DNA from 4 places in the Ruegeria sp. YKSE079 genome. Region 4 is predicted to be linked to each of the others. Evidence: riboswitches for the same ligand, from Rfam matches in the RefSeq annotation. Region 4 holds a riboswitch; each other region holds the start of a gene.
The links. Region 4 has a riboswitch for cobalamin ahead of AC2FMY_RS02090 (ABC transporter substrate-binding protein). Riboswitches for the same ligand answer to the same signal wherever they lie in the genome.

Region 1 (4,857 bases), on a different contig from region 4:
GTCGCCACCGGCCCCGGATTGCCCGATGACATCCCGCATATACCGCTGGCAAAGGTACCGTTCCTGCCGCGCCGACCTCTCAGGGTCTGGCATGCACGGCGGAACACGGAAATGCTGTTGGGTCTGATCTTGCGGGGGGTGTTCCGGATGCGCCTGAAGCTGCTGTTCACCAGCGCCTCGCAGCGGCGGCACACGGGTTATACCAAGTGGCTGATCTCGAAGATGGACGCGGTGGTGGCGACCTCGCGCAAGACCGCCGGGTATCTGGACCGGGACGCGCGCGTGATCATGCACGGGATCAACCTGCAGGATTTCACCCCGCCCAAGGATCGCGCCGCCGTGCGGGCGCGATTGGGGCTGCCCGACGGGATATTGCTGGGCTGTTATGGCCGCATCCGGCACCAGAAAGGCACGGATGCCTTTGTCGATGCGATGATCGATCTGTGTGGGCGGTTCGACGATGTATCGGGCATTGTCATGGGCCGGGCGACCGAGCAGCACACCAGCTTTCTGAACGATCTGAAACAGAAGGTCGCAGACGCCGGGCTGGCCCACCGCATCCTGTTCAAGCCCGAGGTCACCGTGGACCGGATCGCGGAATGGTATCAGATTCTGGACCTGTTCATCGCCCCCCAGCGATGGGAAGGGTTCGGCCTGACCCCGCTGGAGGCGATGGCCTGCGGTGTGCCGGTGGTGGCCACCGATGTGGGCGCGTTTTCCGAAATCGTGACCGACCCGTCGCTGGGTCGCGTCGTGGCCCCGAACAACATCCAGGCGCTGGCCGGCGCGGCGGCGGAGATGCTGGCGGACCGCGATTCTCTGGCCCGGTCCGGAGTGACGGCCCGCACCCATGTAGAGACGCATTTTGATATCGAGGGCGAAGCAAATGCGCTGGTCGAGGTCTATGAGGGCCTTCTGGCCGGGGGCTGAGACACAGCGCCACGCCTCAAATTGACGTCAGGGACGCAAATACGCCGCCTGCCCCCTTTCTTCTGCGACAAAGGGTGCTATGAACGCGCGTCCTTAACTCAGGAGACAAGACATGGGCTATCGCGTCGTCGTCGTCGGCGCCACGGGCAACGTGGGCCGCGAAATGCTGAACATCCTGGCCGAGCGCCAGTTCCCCGTGGACGAAATTGCCGCTTTGGCAAGCCGTCGTTCGCTGGGCACCGAAGTCAGCTTTGGCGACAAGACGATCAAGACCCAGGACTTGGCCACCTTTGACTTTACCGGCTGGGACATGGCGCTGTTTGCCGTGGGTTCGGCCGCGACCAAGGATTACGCGCCCAAGGCGGCGGCGGCGGGCTGTGTCGTGATCGACAACTCTTCGCTCTATCGCTATGACCCGGACATTCCGCTGATCGTGCCGGAAGTGAACCCGCAGGCGATCCACGACTATTCCAAGAAGAATATCATCGCGAACCCCAACTGCTCGACCGCGCAGATGGTGGTTGCGCTGAAACCGCTGCATGACCGTGCCAGGATCAAGCGCGTCGTGGTGTCGACCTATCAGTCGGTGTCGGGAGCGGGCAAGGAAGGCATGGACGAGCTGTGGGATCAGACCAAGGCCGTCTACAACCCGATCAACGAGGTCGAGCCGAAGAAGTTCCAGAAGCAGATCGCCTTCAACGTCATTCCGCATATCGACGTCTTCATGGAGGATGGCTCGACCAAGGAAGAGTGGAAGATGGTGGCCGAGACCAAGAAGATCGTGGACCCCAAGATCAAGGTCACCGCGACCTGCGTGCGGGTGCCGGTCTTCGTCGGCCATTCCGAGGCGGTGAACATCGAGTTCGAAGAGTTCCTGGACGAGGATGAGGCCCGCGACATCCTGCGCGAGGCGCCGGGCATCATGGTGATCGACAAGCGCGAGGCCGGTGGCTATGTCACGCCGGTGGAATGCGTCGGCGATTTTGCCACCTTCATCAGCCGCATCCGGCAGGACTCGACCATCGAGAACGGCCTGAACCTGTGGTGCGTCAGCGACAACCTGCGCAAGGGCGCTGCCCTGAACGCGGTGCAGATCGCCGAACTGCTGGGGCGGGAAGTGCTGAAAAAGGGTTGAAACCGGTTAGATGTGGAATTGCAGAAGGCGATACAATGTGTCGCCCTCTTCGCCATTGTTTACAGCCCGAAAAACCCATCGCTTCGAATCGATATGCCAGCCCACGTATAACCAAAGAAATTTGCAAAGATGATCCAGGCGAACTTCGGGTATTTTTTGTATACGAAAATCGCAATTAACAAGCCGCCGAATACGACGACGTGATACAGGAACGCGAACAGCAGCGCGGGCAGGAAATTCGACGCTGTTTCCGGGGTAAAGCTGGGATCGTTTATTGTTTCCGTCGCCAACCGCATGGCAAATCCTGTGACGACACAAATAACACCCGAGACGACCCTATAGGTTGAGGTTATCCCCGGCTTGGTCCGACCTATGTTTTGCCTTATTCTTTCGAAATTCGCGTCCGAAACACGCGTGCCTTCAACGCCATGACCATAGCTATGACGAGCCATAACAAATCCCTCCTAAACAATCACAGGAAGAAATGCTAACGCGCGCCACAAAGGCGCACAAGTTCTTGCCTCGACTGAAGCGGATCGAACCGTCCAAACTGGAGGAGCCTGTCAAGCGACGCACGCAAGGTCGGGGAAAACGCATCTCTTTTTCGTTGACTGCCCTGCATAGGCGTCTAGTGTCCGCCCACCTTTCGGTGCCCGCCCGTCGGGAGAATCGGGAACGCGGTGCAAACCCGCGACGTGCCCAACGCTGTAAGGGGGACTGTGCGGACATGAACCACTGGCCCTGGCCGGGAAGGGGTTCGCGCGGGAAGATCCCGAGTCAGAAGACCGGCCGGAAGGGATGGCGCAGCCTGCGTGGACGGCGGGCGGCGCGGGACCATCCAAGGGGACTCCGATGGCCATTACCACCAAACCGGCGCTGATGGCGCCCGACGCTTTTGACAAGGCGAGCCGCGAAGCGGTTTATCGAACTATCCTCAACCGCCGCGACACCCGCGGGGATTTCCTGCCGGACCCGATACCCGAAGACCGGTTGAGCCGTGTCCTTTTGGCGGCGCATCACGCGCCATCGGTGGGATACATGCAGCCGTGGGATTTCCTGATCCTGCAGGACCGTGATATGCGGCGGCAGGTGCATGAGCTGTTTGCCAAGGCCCATGCTGAGGCCGCGCTGATGTTCCCGGTCGAGCAGCGCGACACTTATCGCAAGCTCAAGCTGGAAGGTATCCTCGAGGCGCCGATCAACATCTGCATCACTTGCGACCGCAGCCGCTCTGGGCCGGTGGTGATCGGTCGCACTCATATTCCGGTAATGGACATGTTCTCGTCGGTCTGTGCGGTACAGAACTTCTGGCTGGCGGCACGAGCCGAGGGGCTGGGGGTGGGCTGGGTGTCGATCCTTGACAATGGCGCGCTGAAAGAGGTGCTGAACCTGCCCGCCGAGGTTGTACCCGTCGCATATCTTTGTGTCGGGCTGGTCCGTGGTTTTCACGACAGGCCGGAACTTGAAAAGGCTGGTTGGCTGCCGCGCCGCGCGATCACCGACCACGTGCACTTTGGTCAATGGGGGCAAACCGGCGGTGATGCAGAACTGACCGGGCGCTTGCGCGCGGACCAGGCATCAATCGCAGACGGAACGTTCCTGTCGCGGCGGCTAGACTGATTTCCAGAAGCGGTTCGGGCGCCGAAGATCGGCGCCCGGGTCACTCAGACCGGTTCGAACTTTCCTTTCGCAGGATCATAGCTCTGCAATCCGCCTGCGCCGATGTCGGTCCAAAGGCCGTGAATGCTGAGGCTTTTGGCCTCGACGGCGGAGGCGACGAACGGGAAGGTCATCAGGTTTTCCAGCGAGGCCACCACGGCCTGTTTCTCGAACTGGCGAGCCTGTTCGATGTTGTCCTTGAGATCGGCAACCAGATCGTATTTCGGTTTCAGGATATCCATCCAGCGCCCGACGAAGCTTTCCTTGGCCTCAAGCTGTGGCGCCTGCCCCTTGCACATGTCGATACAGCCCTGAACGCCACCACATTGCGAATGGCCCAGCACGATCAGATGCGCGACCTTCAGCGCGGTGACCGCATATTCGATGGCCGCGCTGGTGCCGTGGTGATCGCCATCGGGCGCATAGGGCGGTACCAGGTTGGCAATGTTGCGGTGGATGAAGAATTCGCCCTGATCGGCGCCGAAGATAGATGTGACGTGCACCCGGCTGTCGCAGCAGGAGATCACCATGGCGCGCGGATGCTGCCCTTCGTTGGCCAATGTGCGGTACCAGGCCTCGTTCTCGGCATAGGTCGTGGCTTTCCAGCCATGGTAGCGCTTGACCAGATAATTCGGCAGAGGTTTAGCGAAGTCCATTCCAGTAAATCCCCAAGGTTTTCTGTGCTGCAGCGTGATCTAATCCGAATTGAAACAAAATTCGAGACATTATCCACTTTTGCCGAAACCTTTTGCCAACCACTGTGGCGCGAGGATGCGACCGTGCCGTGGGGGTGCGACTTTATTGGGGTGAACGTGGTGGAGAAAGTGATCACACTCGTTCAGAGGGAAACCGTGCGACTGGATCCGGACCCTCTGGGAAATCTTTACGATCAGCTGGGCGATTCGGGCGCCGAGGATGTGGTATGCCGCGCCATCGAAGAGCTGGCCCTGCGGCTGTCGCGATGCGAACTCATGTGGCGACAGCGGGATTGGCTGGGTCTGCGCAAGGCCGCACGCTCGCTGGTGGCGATTGCCGAACAGGTCGGCATGACGGCGCTGACCCGCGTGGCGGGAGATGTGTCAGAAGCCGTGGATGCCGGAGACCACGTCGCCGCCAGCGCCACGCTGTTCCGC
Region 2 (4,857 bases), on a different contig from region 4:
GCCCTCGTCGGGTACCGGCAAGACGACGGTGATGCTGGGCCTGCTCAGAGCGCTGGCCGAGGACGGGCTGACCGTTCAACCGTTCAAGAGCGGGCCGGATTACATCGACCCGGCCTTTCACCGCGCGGCGGCGGGGCGTTCCTCGTTCAACCTGGACAGCTGGGCGATGGGCGAACCGCTGCTGGGCGCGATCTCGGCCCAGGCCGAGGGTGCGGACATCGTGGTGGCCGAAGGGTCGATGGGCCTGTTCGACGGCGTTGCCAAACCGGGCGAGCTGGGCCATGGGTCGAGCGCCGAAACCGCACTGCGGATGGGTTGGCCGGTGGTACTGGTTCTGGATGTGGGCGGTCAGGCGCAATCGGCGGCGGCCACGGCGCTGGGGTTCCGGATGTACAACCCTGACCTGCCCTTTGCCGGGGTGATATTGAACCGCTGCGCCAGCCCCCGACATGAACGCCTGACCCGGTTGGGGATGGAGCGTGCGGGTCTGCCGGTGCTGGGCGTACTGCCGCGCCGGGGCGATCTGACCTTGCCTGAACGGCATCTGGGCCTGATACAGGCGGTTGAACACCCCGATCTGGAAAGCGCGATTGCCGGTTACGCGGCGTTTTTGCGCGAACATGTGGATCTGGAGGCAATCAAGGCGGCGGCTTCATCAAGTCCGCAAGGGTCCTCGGCGTCGGCGCTGCCATTTCCCCCGGCGCAGCGCATCGCATTGGCGCGGGACGAGGCCTTTTCCTTTACCTATCCGCATTTGTTGGAAGGCTGGCGCGCGGCGGGGGCCGAAATCCTGCCGTTTTCTCCGCTGGCGGATGAGGCGCCGGCGGCGGATGCCGATCTGGTCTGGCTGCCGGGTGGTTATCCCGAATTGCATGCTGGCAAGCTGGCAACAGCCGACACGTTCCTGACCGGTCTGCGCAAACATGCCGAGACAAAGCCTGTACACGGTGAATGCGGCGGTTACATGGCCCTGGGCGAAGCACTGATCGACAAGGATGGGGTAGGCCACAAGATGGCCGGGCTGTTGGGTCTGGTCACGTCTTATGAAAAACGCAAGTTCAATCTGGGATACCGCAAGGCGCGTCTGATTGCGCCGATACCCGGACATGGCGCGGGCGCAATGTTGCGCGGGCACGAGTTTCACTATTCGTCGATTGTCGACCAACCGGACGCGCCGCTGGCGCAGGTCTTTGACGCTGAAGGGGTCGAAGGCCCTCAAACCGGCTCGGTACGCGGCAACGTTACCGGCACCTTTTTCCACCTGATTGCGGAGGCTTCGACATGAGCGGCTTTGTCTCTTTCATCGGCTCCGGTCCCGGCGATCCGGAACTTTTGACGCTCAAGGCGGTGGACCGGCTCGGCAAGGCCGACGCGGTGCTGTTCGATGATCTGAGCAGCGGTCCGATCCTGACACACGCGCGCGAGGATGCCGATCTGGTCGGTGTCGGCAAACGCGCCGGTCGCCCCTCGCCCAAGCAGGACCATGTCAGCCGTCTGCTGGTCGATTATGCCCAGACCGGACAGCGTGTCGTACGGCTGAAATCCGGTGATGGTGGTCTGTTCGGTCGGTTGGAGGAGGAAATCGTCGCCCTGCGCGAGGCCGGTATCGACTATGAGATCATTCCCGGCATCCCGTCGGCCATCGCGGCGGCGGCGGCGGCGGGCATTCCGCTGACCCGCAGGCTGACGGCGCGGCGGGTGCAGTTCGTCACCGGCCATGATGTCAGCGGCAAGCTGCCTCAGGATCTGAATTTACCTGCCTTGGCCGATGCTGGCGCGACCACCGTCGTTTTCATGGGCAAGCGCACGTTTCCATTGCTGGTCGAGGCTCTGAATGACCACGGGCTGCCGCTCGACACCCCGGCGCTGATGGCCGAATCCGTGTCGACGCCGGACCAGAAACTGCAACGCGCAACGATCGGAGCATTGGCGGAGCAACTGAAATCAGAGGTCGGCACCGCCCCCGCCCTGATCCTTTACGGCCCGTTGGCGGAGTTCGGGGATGTATGAGCTGAACCTGATCGGTATCGGCACCGGCAATCCCGATCACGTCACGTTCCAGGGGGCAAACGCGATACGGGCGGCGGACCTGATCCTGATCCCCCGCAAGGGCGAGAACAAGGCCGATCTGGCTGGACTGCGGGAGGAGATCATCGCGCAAGTGGCGGACGCGGCACCTCAGATCGCCTATTTCGATATCCCCAGGCGCCGCGCCGATAACGGCTATTTACGCGGCGTGGACGAATGGCATGACGCTATCGCCCTGCGCTGGCAGGAGACGATCGCCGGGTTTCCGCAGGCCCGGCAGGTGGCGCTGCTGATCTGGGGTGATCCATCGCTTTATGACAGTTCGCTGCGAATTGCGTCGCGGCTGGACCCGCAGCCGGTCACACGGGTGATTCCCGGCATCACCGCGCTGCAGGCACTGACGGCCGCCCATGCGATTCCGATCAACGACATCGGCGCGCCCTATGTCGTCACGACCGGCCGCCGCATCCGGGACGAGGGCTGGCCTGACGGTGCCGACAAGGTTGCGGTCATGCTGGACGGCGAATGCTCGTTTCAAAGCCTTGATATGATGGCGTTCGACATTTGGTGGGGCGCGTATGTGGGCATGAAGGAAGAAATCCTGGTCAAAGGCCCTCTGGCGGACGTTGCGGACAAGATTCTTGAAACCCGTGCCCGGGCACGCGCCGATCATGGCTGGATCATGGACATCTATTTGCTGCGCAGGCGCGAAAAATGACCGAATGGGTCGCAAATGGGAATTGCGCGAACGACTGCATCGCGGCTAAATGAAAGGGTCTGGTCCTGCCGGAGAATTCCGGTGCTAAGAGGGAATTTGGTGCGGCCATCCCGGTGGTCAAATCCAAAGCCGCCCCCGCGACTGTAAGCGGTGAGCTTCTGTTCAACCAGCCACTCCCGGAACTGTCCCGGGGGGAAGGCGAACAGAGGCACCGACCCGCAAGCCAGGAGACCTGCCAGGCAAGAAACGAAACACCGGCCGTCGGGTGCGGCGGCTCAGGAGGACTAAAATGACGACCAAAACGCTCAAGGCATCTGCTGCCGGTTCGGCCATCCTTCCGGCTCTGTTTGCTGTTGTTCTGGGTCTGGGGATCATCACCCTGACCGGCCATGTTCAGGCATCCGCCCTGCACGACGCCGCTCATGATGTGCGCCACTCAACCGGCTTCCCCTGCCACTGACCCATGTTCAGTCGCATTCTGACCAGCGCGTTGTTCGCTGGCGCTGCAGCAGGGCTGATCACCGCCCTGCTGCAGCTCGTATTTGTGCAGCCCGTCCTGCTTCACGCTGAACTCTACGAGTCCGGCGAATTGGTGCATTTCGGAGCAGCCGCCGTTTCGGCACATCCGGATCTGCCGGGGTTCGACCTGATGCGCGATGGGCTGAGCATCGTGTTCACCATGCTGACCTATACCGGCTATGCGCTGGTGCTGGTGGCCCTGATGTCGATGGCAGAACGGATGGGCCATGAGGTCAATGCCCGCACCGGCATCCTGTGGGGGTTGGCGGGCTTCATCACTTTCCACTTCGCGCCCGGACTGTCCTTGGCGCCTGAGGTGCCCGGTGTGGCCTATTCCGACATCACCGCGCGCCAGATCTGGTGGACCGGAACCGTGGCAGCGGCAGGTGTCGCCATGTGGCTGATCGCGTTCGGTGGCAATCTGATCAGCTACCTGATCGCGACCGTGCTGCTTTTGGCGCCGCACCTGATCGGAGCCCCCGAACCCGACAGCTTTACCGGCCCGGTTCCGACCGAACTGGGCGCCCTGTTCGCGGCGCGCGCCTTTGGTGTCGGTATGGCCGCCTGGGTTCTGGTGGGCACGTTTGCCGGATATTTCTGGCAGGCCGAAGGAAAACGCGCCGAAGCCAACGCGTAATCGTTTGCTGATGCATCCCGCCGGGCCAGACGCCCGGCGGGATTATTTATATCAAAAGGATTCGAGATGTTCCGATCTCTCGCACTTTTCGGCATCGGCCTGATCTTTGGCGCTGGCGCAGGTTTCGTGACGGCGGCGGGTTATGGCGTGACATTTGAAGGCCACGATCACGGCGACCCGGCCCAACACGGCGAAGCCGGTTCACATGATCATGCCACAACCATAAATTTTTCATCGGGCGCGGACGCACCGGGACTTGAGGTCATGCTTGCCAAGGATCCGATGGCCGGTTGGAATCTGCATGTCATTCCGCGGAATTTCCGCTTTTCCCCGGAAAATGCCTCGCTGGCGGACAGGCCGGGCGAAGGCCATGCGCATGTCTATGTCAATGGTGCCAAGCTGGCGCGCCTTTATGGCGAGTGGATGCATATCGACGAATTGCCCAAAGGCGAGGTCGAGATCGAAGTCTCTCTGAACGCCAACGATCACAGCCAGCTGACCGTGGATGACGTGCCCGTCGCCGCCTCGGTCGCGGTTCAGGTCGACTGAATCGCCGGTATCCGCGCGCGCAGGCACAGGCGAAGCCGCCCGCATGGTCGGGCGTCTTCGATCCAGCCCGAGGCGCTGTCCAGATAAGTCTGGCAAGTGGCGGCGATGTCGTCAGCATCCTTGACCGGATCAAGGTCGGAAAAGACATACGAGGCCAGTCCCTGCCCCTGCAACCCCAGGGCAACCGGTTGCTCGCATGCGCTGAAACAGGCGTGTTGCGTAAGTTCGACCCGATCGGAAAGCCCGGCCTTTGCAAGCGCATCTGTCACGGCATCACGCTCGGCCTCGCGATCCCGCGCTCCAAGGCAGCTGGAACAGATCAGCAATCGAATACGTTGGGTGGTCATGTATGGCCCATGCTTGCGTCGGGCCGTTATTGCGGGTTTCGACCTGCATGCGCAAGCCG
Region 3 (4,857 bases), on a different contig from region 4:
GGGCGTTTTGTTTCGGAGTGACTGAAATTATTCGGCGGCCTTCAGTTCCTTGCCTTGCGGAATGACCTCGTAACCGGGCTCTTCGGGTTCATCATCGACCATCTCGGGCGGGAAGCCCGGGGCGCGGATATCGAGGCCCGTTGCTTCTTCGAGGCGCTTGATGATGTTGGGAGACAACTCGCGGGGGCCAAAACGCGCGATCCCGTCGTTGAAGATGTCGATCAGAACCGGGTTGATCTCCAACGGCACGTTGGCGCGATCCGCAACTTCCTGGAACAGGCCGATGTCCTTTTTCACCAGATCCATTGTGAAGGAAATATCGCGCGAACCGTTCAGGATCACCTGGCTTTCGGTTTCATGCACGAACGAGGTGCCGGACGAGATTTTCATCGCCTCATAGGCGGTGTTCAGATCCATGCCCGCAGCCTTGGCAACAACCAATGCTTCGCAACAGGTCACAAGGTTTGCTGTCGCCAGATAATTGGTGAGAACCTTCAGAACCGAAGCCGACCCGAGGTCGCCAGTGTGCAGGATGCGGCGGCCCATCGTGGTGAGGAAGGGCAGGATACGTTCGAACGTCGCGCGGTCGCAGCCCGCGAAAATCGAGATGTTGCCGGTATCCGCCCGATGGCAGCCGCCCGAAACCGGGCAGTCCACCGCGGCGCCGCCGCGCTCGATCACCATGGCGCCGAGCCTTTTGACCTCGGCCTCGTCGGTGGTCGACATCTCCATCCAGATCTTGCCCGGCTTCACTTCGGGCAGCATCTGTTGCATCACCGCGTCCGAGGCCGCAGGCGATGGCAGGCAGGTGATGACGGCGTCACATTCGCGCATCAGCTGTGCCGGACCGTCCGCGCGTTTGGCGCCACGCTCGACGAACATGTCGACCAGATTTTCATTCAGGTCATGCACCGCCAGATCAATTCCGTTCCGCAAGAGCGAGCCTGACAGTTTGTGGCCCACATTACCCAGACCGATGAAACCAACTTTCATGGATTTGTCCTCCCCGGCGGGCGTATGCCCGCGTATACGATTCATGCGGTGACTATGAAGCTTTGAAATCGGCAAGAGAAACGAATAATAATGATCGCAATGGTCAAAAAATTTTGGTGATAAATGGACCGCCTTCCAAATCCGGCCTGGTTGCGAACGTTTGAGGCGGCGGCACGCCATCTGAACTTTACCACGGCGGCGAAAGAACTTGGGCTGACCCAGACGGCAGTGTCGCTGCATATCCGCTCGCTGGAAGAGGATTTGGGCGAAAAACTGTTTCTGCGCGCCGCGCGTCGGATCGAATTGACCGAACTTGGCCAATCCTATGCGCTGACCGTGCGGCGGGCGCTGTCGGATATCGCGCTCAGCACCAACAGCCTGTTTGGTCCGGCCACCCGCCAAAGCCTGACAATACGGGCAGCAATTTCGACCGCCACCTATTGGATCGCGGCGGAATTGCCTGATTTCAGCGCGCAATATCCGGAAATCCCTGTGCGGCTGGTGTCGCATATCTGGAATGACAGCGCCGCCCCTGCAGATGTCGATATCGAGATCCGGTTGGGATATGGCGATTGGCCGGGCGTCATGGCCGAGAAGTTGAGCGAGGAAACCATCGTTCCGGTCTGCCGTGCCGGTGACCCCGTTCCCACCATCCGGCAGATGCACAGCGGGCCGTTGATCCACATTCTCGGCTACGAGGACAACTGGGCGCGCTACCTTGAGGCGCACGGGCTTGACCACGACCCATCGGCAACCCGGCACGCCGTCGATACCACGGTCGCGGCGTTGCAACTGGTGATGGGAGGGGCGGGTTACGCCACCATCCTCGGCCGTTTTGCGCGCAATGCCATATCCCAGGGCGCACCGCTGCAAATTGCCGGGCCACCGATTCCCTTTGGGCAGTCGCATTACCTGATCCGATCCGACGCGGCGACATCGGTTTCCGGTTCAGCACGCCTTTTCGAGGCATGGCTGCGGGACAGGTTGGCTGGCGATGCCGCTGGTTAACGATGGCGGGTCGCTTTTTCACCCTGACGGTTCACAAGCCTGACGCCGCGCTTGACAAGTCCCCTGCCCTTGCCGCATGTCCGCGCTGTTGGTGTCTGCGCGAGCAGATGAAAAGGGAATGCGTCAGCGGTTCACCGTCAAACGCAGCCGCCCCCGCGACCGTGACCGGAGAGGGTGCCCAAATGCCACTGGCCGACAGGCCGGGAAGGCGGGACACCCGACAGGGACAAGCCCTGACATCCGTAAGCCGGGAGACCTGCCAGCGCCCGAAGACCAGACCGGACGGGGTGTTCCGGTGTCGGGCCGTGGCCCGCATGAAACCCCGTTCCCCGAAACCTGAATGGGGGGATGAGAGACGTGACCGAGCCTGCACCAGTCGAACTGCTGGTCTGCACCACCTGCCGCCGGGGTCTGCCCATCGAGGATGACGCCCAGCGCCCGGGCGCGCTGTTGCACAAGGCGCTGACCGAGGTCGAACTGCCCGATGGCGTTCTGCTGAAACCGGTCGAGTGTCTGTCGAACTGCGATCAGGGCTGTTCGATCGTGCTGCGTGGCGGGCCGTCGCGCTGGACCTTCGTCTATGAGAACCTGAGCGAAACAGACGATGTCGCGATCATCGTCGAAGGCGCGACCAAATACCTGGCCACCGAGGACGGGCTGGTAAAGTGGCGCGACCGCCCCGAACATTTCCGCAAGAACTGCGCCGCCCGCATTCCCCCGATTGGAGCCTGAGCCATGAGCACCCTTGAAAAACTTCCCGTCACCGTGATTACCGGCTTTCTGGGCTCGGGCAAGACCACGCTGATCCGCCACCTGATGCAGAACCCACAGGGCAAGCGGTTGGCCGTGGTGGTCAACGAATTCGGCGATGTGGGCGTCGATGGTGAGATCCTGAAAAGTTGCGCCATTCCGGATTGCCCGGCGGAAAACATCATGGAGCTTGCCAATGGCTGTATCTGCTGCACCGTGGCCGACGATTTCATCCCCACCATCGAGGCGCTGATGGCGCTGGAGCCGCGCCCCGATCACATCCTGATCGAAACCTCGGGTCTGGCGCTGCCGAAACCGTTGCTCAAGGCGTTCGACTGGCCCGACATCCGGTCGAAGATCACCGTGGACGGTGTGATTGCGCTGGCCGATGCCGAGGCGGTGGCCGCTGGTCGCTTCGCGCCGAACGTCGAAGCGGTGGACGCCCAGCGCATGGCGGACGAGTCCATCGACCACGAAACGCCGCTGTCAGAGGTGTTCGAAGACCAGATTTCCTGCGCCGATATCATCCTGCTGACCAAGCCCGACCTGGCCGGACCCGACGGCGTTGCGAAGGCCAGGGAAATCATCGCTGCCGAGGCCCCGCGCCCGCTGCCGGTGGTCGAGGTCGCCGAAGGGGCCGTGGACGTGCGCGTTATCCTGGGGCTGGAGGCCGCTGCCGAGGATGACATGGATGCCCGCCCATCGCACCACGACGGGGCGGACGATCATGAACACGATGATTTCGAAAGCGTCGTGATCGAGTTGCCCGAGCAATCCGATCCCGCCGACCTGATGGCCCGGATCGAACGTCTGGCAAACGAATTGAACATCCTGCGCGTCAAAGGGTACGCCGCCGTATCCGACAAACCGATGCGTCTGCTGGTGCAGGCTGTGGGCGCGCGTGTTCGCCACCAATACGACCGGGCTTGGAAACCGGGCGAAGAGCGCCGCTCGCGCCTGGTGGTGATTGCCGAGCATGACGACATCAACGAAGCCGCAATTCGCGGTATTCTCGAAGGTGTGGCCGAGGCCGCCGAATAAGGGACCGAGACGCCAATGCATGTCGTCTTTCGCGAAAGCCACGGTCTGGAAGAGACCGAAACACCGACCGATCTGGGCCAGAGCCCGGGCGATCTGGTGGTGCTGTCCTTTTCCGACAGCGACCTTGGCGCGTTCGCGGCGGGCTGGCATCGCGGCGGCGGAGCCGAGGGGCGGATGCCGTCATTGCGGCTGGCAAATCTGTCGGCGCTTAAGCATCCGCTGTCGGTCGATACCTATGTCGAACAGACGCTGGAGGGGGCCAAGGGCATCCTGATCCGGCTTATAGGCGGCGTGCCGTACTGGTCTTACGGGCTGCAGCAGGTTCATGCGCTGGCGCAATCGAAAGGGCTGGCGCTGGCTGTTCTGCCAGCGGACGGGCGTGAGGATACCCGGCTGGACGACTATTCCACCCTGCCGGTCTCGACCCTGCGCCGCCTTGCGCATCTGTGCGATACCGGCGGCGAGGTGGCGGCCCAGGCCGCGCTGGCACAGATGGCGCTGGCGACGGGATTGTATGCCGGACCGGTGATGGGGTCCAAAGCGCTGCCCGAATGCGGCGCGTGGTGCCCGGACCAGGGGGTAATCGCGGCAGAGACCGCCTTCGAAGATGGCAAGCCCCGCATCCTTGTCACGTTTTACCGCGCCTATCTCAGCGCGGCTGACACGGCGCCGATCGCCGCCTTGATCCGCGCGTTCCGGGCCCGCGGATATGATGCCGTCGGTCTGTTTGCACCGTCGCTGAAAGCGCCCGCATCGGCCAAATGGCTGGCAGAGCAGGTTGCTTCGCTGACACCTGCGGCCCTCGTCAACGCAACCGCCTTTTCCGGCAAGGGCGGCGGAGGCACATCGCCTCTGGATGCCGCGGGGGTACCGGTTTTTCAGGCCATGCTCGCCACCTCGAACCGCAAGGCGTGGGACGAGGCGGAACGGGGTCTGTCGCCTGCGGACCTGGCCATGCACGTGGTGCTGCCCGAAGTGGATGGCCGCATCACCGGCAGCGTGATCTCGTTCAAGGAGCCGGGGCAGCGCGACGCGCATCTGCAATTCGCACGTGCAATGCACGCA
Region 4 (4,857 bases):
TGGATGTCAAGGGCAGGCGGCTGTGCGTCGTCTCGATGCCCGGTGACCGGCGCGATCAGGACGTGGCGGATGCGGCGAAGGCGCTGGCGGGGCATTTCGATCATTTCATCTGCAAGGCCGATGACAACCGCCGCGGGCGCGGCCATGACGAAATCCCGCAGATGCTGAAATCGGGCCTGATGTCGGGCGGAGTTGCCGAGGAGGCGATCAGCGTCATTCCCGACGAGGTCGAGGCGATCAACGCGGCGCTGGACATGGCGGCACCAGGCGACGTGCTGGTGATCTTTGGTGATGACACGGCGCGGTGCTGGAAGCAGATCATCTATTTCAATTCGGATGAGGATGCCGAGTCTGCCGAGGCGAGTGCGGCGGCGCCTGCACCCGTTCCCGGCGCGTTCGAGGAGCTGTTTGACAGCGATCAGGCGCTGATCCGGGATGAACGCGGCGTGCGGCTGCCGCGGGATGTTGGTGAGGACTCCGACTGAGGGGGCGACATGGACAGGATAGAGGCGCTTGAAACCGCGCTGACCATCACCTGCGCGCAAAGCGATCTGTTTCGTGTGGACGACGCGCGCCGGCTGACCGGGCCGGGCCTGATGTGGGACAGTCCGGGGGCGGTTGTCGATGTGTTTTTCGACGGTGATCTGGCGCAGCGTGTCACCGGCTTGTGGCAGGTGCATGCGCGCCGCGTGCTGGATGCGCTGGGCTGGCAGGATGAGGCGCTGGCGTGGCGGGCGTTCACCGGCGGCGTGAACCTGGCGATTTCCGCGCCGATGGATCAGCTGTATTCGGCGGTATTTGCGGCCCAGACCGCCTGGCATTTCTGTGCGGCGGAGTTGACGGGGGCGGCCTCGGGAAATTTCGAGGCGATGGTTGCCGACCTCAGGGGCGTCATGGAGCGTGAGGCCAACCCGGCCCTGATCGCGCTGATCAAGGCGGCGGAGAAGCACGGCGTCGATATCCTGTGCGACGATGACGAGATCTCGCTGGGTCACGGCGCGGGCAGCCGGACATGGGCCTGGGATGCGTTGCCCTCGCCCGACGCGGTGGATTGGGGCGCGTTGCACAACATTCCCGTCGCTTTCATCACCGGCACCAACGGCAAGACCACGACGACCCGTCTGCTGGAGGCGATTGCCCGTGCGTCGGGCCGGGTGGCGGGGCTGACCTCGACCGAGTTCGTGCGGGTGGGGGACGATATCCTGGACCGGGGCGACTATTCCGGGCCGGGCGGTGCACGGATGCTGTTGCGGGACCGTCGGCTTGAGATCGCCTGTCTTGAGGTGGCGCGCGGTGGCATCCTGCGCCGGGGGCTGCCGACCCGCGCGGCCTCGGCCGCGGTGGTGACGAATGTGGCCAACGATCATCTGGGCCAGTACGGCGTCAACACGGTGCCGGAACTGGCGCAGGCGAAGTTTGCCGTGCGCCGCGCCCTGAAGAAGGGCGGTGTTCTGGTCCTGAACGCGGATGATCCCTTTGTGCGGGACGAGGCGGAAACCACGCCGGGTGTGATCTGGTGGTTCTCGCTGGACCCGGAAAACGATCTGATCCGCCGCGCCCGCGAGCGGGGAGAGTGCTGTTCGTTCCTGCGTGGAGAAGAGATCGTGTTCTTCGATGGGCAGGCCGAGCAGGTCATTCAATCGGTTCGCGATGTGCCGCTGACCATGGGGGGTGCGGCGCGCTATAACATCCTGAACGCGATGGCGGCGCTGTGCCTTGCGCGTGCGATGGAGATCCCGGTTGAGGCCATTCGCGCCGGGCTGGCCGGGTTCAGGCCCGATGCCCGTGACAATCCGGGCCGGTGCAACGAGTTCGCCTTTAACGGCGCGCGGGTGTTTGTCGATTTTGCCCACAATCCACATTCGATTGCGGCCGTGTGCGAGGCGCTGGGCGGGCTGTCGGCAAAGCGGCGCTTCATCGTGCTGAGCCATGCGGGCGATCGGTCGGACCAGGATATCCGGGAGGTCACCAGAACGGCGCTGGGGTTTCAACCGGATGTGGTGGTCGCCGCCGAGTTGGAAGGGTATCTGCGGGGGCGTGAGCTGGGCGAGATTCCGGCGCTGATCCGGCAGACCGCCACGGAATGCGGGCTGCGGGAGGATCAGGTTCTGCGCGCGGCCTCGCCGGTCGAGGCCAGCAGGATGATCCTGGATCGGGTCGAGCCCGGTGATCTGGCGCTGTTGCTGGTTCTGTCAGAGCGCGATGCGGTGCTGAACCTTTTGCAGAGCTAGCCCGGGCGCGCGCAGAATTTTCTTGCCGCACCGTAAGGATTGCACTAAGCGCGCGGTACCGGTCCCGAAAGGGCTAAGAGGGAATCCGAGGTGCCGCGCGGCATCAACCGGAACTGCCCCCGCAACTGTAGGCGGCGAGCGCTGTCCGTTCGTGTCACTGGGCCTTTCAGGTCTGGGAAGACAGGACAGGCGACGACCCGTCAGTCAGGAGACCTGCCGGTAAAAACCGAAACACACCGGACGGGGTTGTCCGGGGAGGTTGCCAAAGGATCCTGCCGGGGGGCCGTGCGCCGCCCTGCACCGACAGAAGACGAAATGCGACTGTCGCTTTGGTCAATGCCCTTTCACCCGTTCTCCGGTCATTGACATATGGAGATCGATCATCATGGTTTTGCGTACCGGCCTTGTGGGCCTTTCCCTGTCTCTGTCGGCGGCAAGTGTGGCCGCCAGCGAAAGTTTTCCGCTGACCATCGAAAACTGCGGCCATTCGGTGACGTTCGAGGCGCCAGTGGCGTCGGCGGTCACGGTCGGTCAGGCCGCGACCGAGGTGCTTTATGCGCTGGGGCTGGGCGAGCAGGTTCTGGGAACCTCGGTCTGGTTCAACGAGGTTCTGCCTGAATTTGCCGAGGTGAACGCCAAGGTGGAGCGTCTGGCCGACAACGACCCCAGCTTTGAAAGCGTGGTTGCCAGGCGGCCCGGTCTGGTGGCGGCGCAATATGAATGGCATGTCGGCCCCGAAGGCATCGTTGCCACGCGCGAACAGTTTCACGAACTGGGCATTCCGACCTATGTGATGCCCGCCGATTGCGTCGGCAAGGACAACTCGGTCGGCAGTGACGGGACGCGGATCGAGATGTTCTCGACCGATACGCTGTATCAGGGGATCGAGGAACTGGCCGCTGTCTTTGGGGCGTCCGAGAAGGGTGCGGAACTGGTGGCGGACTACAGGGCGCGCGAGGCCGCAGCCATTGCCAGGGCGAAGGCGGTGGAACTTGACGACGTGTCCGCCGTGTTCTGGTTCTCGTCCCCGGAGATGGAAAGCGATCCGTTCGTGGCCGGGCAGAAAGGCGCGCCGGGATATATGATGAACGCGCTGGGCATCCGCAACGTCATCGAAACGGATGAGGAATGGCCGACGGTGGGCTGGGAAACCATTGCCAAGGCCAATCCGACCGTCATCGTGATCGCCAAGATGGACCGTCGCCGCTTTGCCGCCGATGACTATGAGAAAAAGCTGGAGTTTCTGCGCAACGACCCGGTGGCCAGCCGGATGGATGCGGTCAGGAACGACCGCATCGTCATCATGGACGCACAGGCCATGGACGCCACCATACGCGCAATTCCGGCGCTGGAGGATCTGGCCGAGGAGTTGAGCAGCGGCGGTAACAGCCAGTGAGCGAGATCGCCGCAATCGCCCGGCACGTACTGGGGGCCGTGTGCCTTGCCGTGCCGGTGCTGGTTGCGGCGGTTCTGGCGGGCGCGATGATCGGGGAAACCGCGCTTGCGCCCGAGCTTGTGTTTTCAGTGCTGGCCAACAAGCTGGCCGGGGCGGGTCTGGCCGTCGATCCGATCGATCAGGGGATCGTGTGGAGTTACCGGCTGCCACGGGCGCTGGTCGCCGCGGCCTGCGGCGCGGGACTGGCCGTGGCGGGTGTGGTGCTGCAGGCGCTGCTGCGCAACGCGCTGGCCGATCCGTATATTCTGGGCATCTCTGCCGGGGCCTCGACCGGGGCGGTGGCGGTGACCATCGCCGGATTGGGCGGCGGCGCGTTGTCCCTGTCCTTTGGCGCGTTCAACGGTGCGCTGCTGGCTTTTGGGTTCGTTGCCATCCTGGCCCGTGCGGCGGGTGCGGGTGGCGGACGGGCGGCAACGGCGCAGATCGTTCTGGCGGGGATTGCGGGATCGCAGCTGTTCAACGCGATGACGGCCTTCATCATCGCCAAATCCGCCAATGCCGATCAGGCGCGCGGAATCATGTTCTGGCTGATGGGCAACCTGAGCGGGGTGCGCTGGCCGGATGTGTATCTTGCGATACCTGTGGCTTTTGCCGGCTGGCTGATCTGCCGTTTTCACGCCCGCGCGCTGGATGCCTTTACCTTTGGTTCGGATTCCGCGGCGTCGCTGGGCATACCCGTCCGGCGGGTGCAGGCGGTGCTGATCCTTGCCACCGCGCTGACGACGGCGGTCATGGTATCGATCGTGGGGTCCATCGGCTTTGTCGGGCTGGTGATCCCGCATGCCGCGCGATTTCTGGTGGGGCCGGGGCATCGCCGCCTGATCCCGACCGCCGCCCTGATCGGTGCCGTGTTCCTGATTGGAGCGGATATCGTGTCGCGCATCATCATCCCCGGTCAGGTCCTGCCCATCGGGGTGGTGACTGCGTTGATAGGTGCGCCAGCCTTTGCCGTCATTCTGGTGCGCGGACAAAGGAGCGCGCGATGAGGATCGAGGCCCGAGACCTGAGTTACGCCGTGCGCGGCAAGCGCCTGTTGTCAGGTGTGTCCTTTGACGTGGACCCCGGTGAGACGCTGGCGCTGGTCGGTCCCAACGGGTCGGGCAAGTCGACCCTGATGCGCCTGCTGGCGGGATTGGTGCGCCCGAGTTCGGGGCAGGTCGAACTGGCCGG

Region 1: it holds a riboswitch for cobalamin, as region 4 does, so the genes downstream of both, bluB (5,6-dimethylbenzimidazole synthase) here and AC2FMY_RS02090 (ABC transporter substrate-binding protein) in region 4, are expected to answer to the same signal.
Region 2: it holds a riboswitch for cobalamin, as region 4 does, so the genes downstream of both, AC2FMY_RS15690 (CbtB domain-containing protein) here and AC2FMY_RS02090 (ABC transporter substrate-binding protein) in region 4, are expected to answer to the same signal.
Region 3: it holds a riboswitch for cobalamin, as region 4 does, so the genes downstream of both, AC2FMY_RS15620 (DUF1636 family protein) here and AC2FMY_RS02090 (ABC transporter substrate-binding protein) in region 4, are expected to answer to the same signal.

What each region holds. Positions count from the first base shown of each region.
Region 1 covers NZ_JBXWRJ010000008.1:28,863-33,719, forward strand. The annotation lists gene AC2FMY_RS08955 (glycosyltransferase family 4 protein) at 1-930, shown strand, start outside; gene AC2FMY_RS08960 (aspartate-semialdehyde dehydrogenase) at 1,043-2,065, shown strand; gene AC2FMY_RS08965 (hypothetical protein) at 2,125-2,517, opposite strand; cobalamin riboswitch at 2,696-2,873, shown strand; gene bluB (5,6-dimethylbenzimidazole synthase) at 2,918-3,685, shown strand; gene AC2FMY_RS08975 (carbonic anhydrase) at 3,730-4,380, opposite strand; gene AC2FMY_RS08980 (hypothetical protein) at 4,531-4,857, shown strand, end outside.
Region 2 covers NZ_JBXWRJ010000017.1:24,448-29,304, forward strand. The annotation lists gene AC2FMY_RS15675 (cobyrinic acid a,c-diamide synthase CobB) at 1-1,285, shown strand, start outside; gene cobA (uroporphyrinogen-III C-methyltransferase) at 1,282-2,010, shown strand; gene cobF (precorrin-6A synthase (deacetylating)) at 2,003-2,746, shown strand; cobalamin riboswitch at 2,790-3,000, shown strand; gene AC2FMY_RS15690 (CbtB domain-containing protein) at 3,036-3,206, shown strand; gene AC2FMY_RS15695 (CbtA family protein) at 3,210-3,902, shown strand; gene AC2FMY_RS15700 (hypothetical protein) at 3,969-4,451, shown strand; gene AC2FMY_RS15705 (DUF1636 family protein) at 4,439-4,798, opposite strand.
Region 3 covers NZ_JBXWRJ010000017.1:11,020-15,876, forward strand. The annotation lists gene AC2FMY_RS15610 (NAD(P)-dependent oxidoreductase) at 28-1,038, opposite strand; gene AC2FMY_RS15615 (LysR family transcriptional regulator) at 1,117-2,001, shown strand; cobalamin riboswitch at 2,073-2,279, shown strand; gene AC2FMY_RS15620 (DUF1636 family protein) at 2,350-2,733, shown strand; gene cobW (cobalamin biosynthesis protein CobW) at 2,737-3,792, shown strand; gene cobN (cobaltochelatase subunit CobN) at 3,808-4,857, shown strand, end outside.
Region 4 covers NZ_JBXWRJ010000002.1:97,810-102,666, reverse strand. The annotation lists gene cphA (cyanophycin synthetase) at 1-485, shown strand, start outside; gene AC2FMY_RS02095 (Mur ligase family protein) at 495-2,231, shown strand; cobalamin riboswitch at 2,274-2,466, shown strand; gene AC2FMY_RS02090 (ABC transporter substrate-binding protein) at 2,617-3,627, shown strand; gene AC2FMY_RS02085 (FecCD family ABC transporter permease) at 3,624-4,673, shown strand; partial or broken gene AC2FMY_RS02080 (ABC transporter ATP-binding protein) at 4,670-4,857, shown strand, end outside.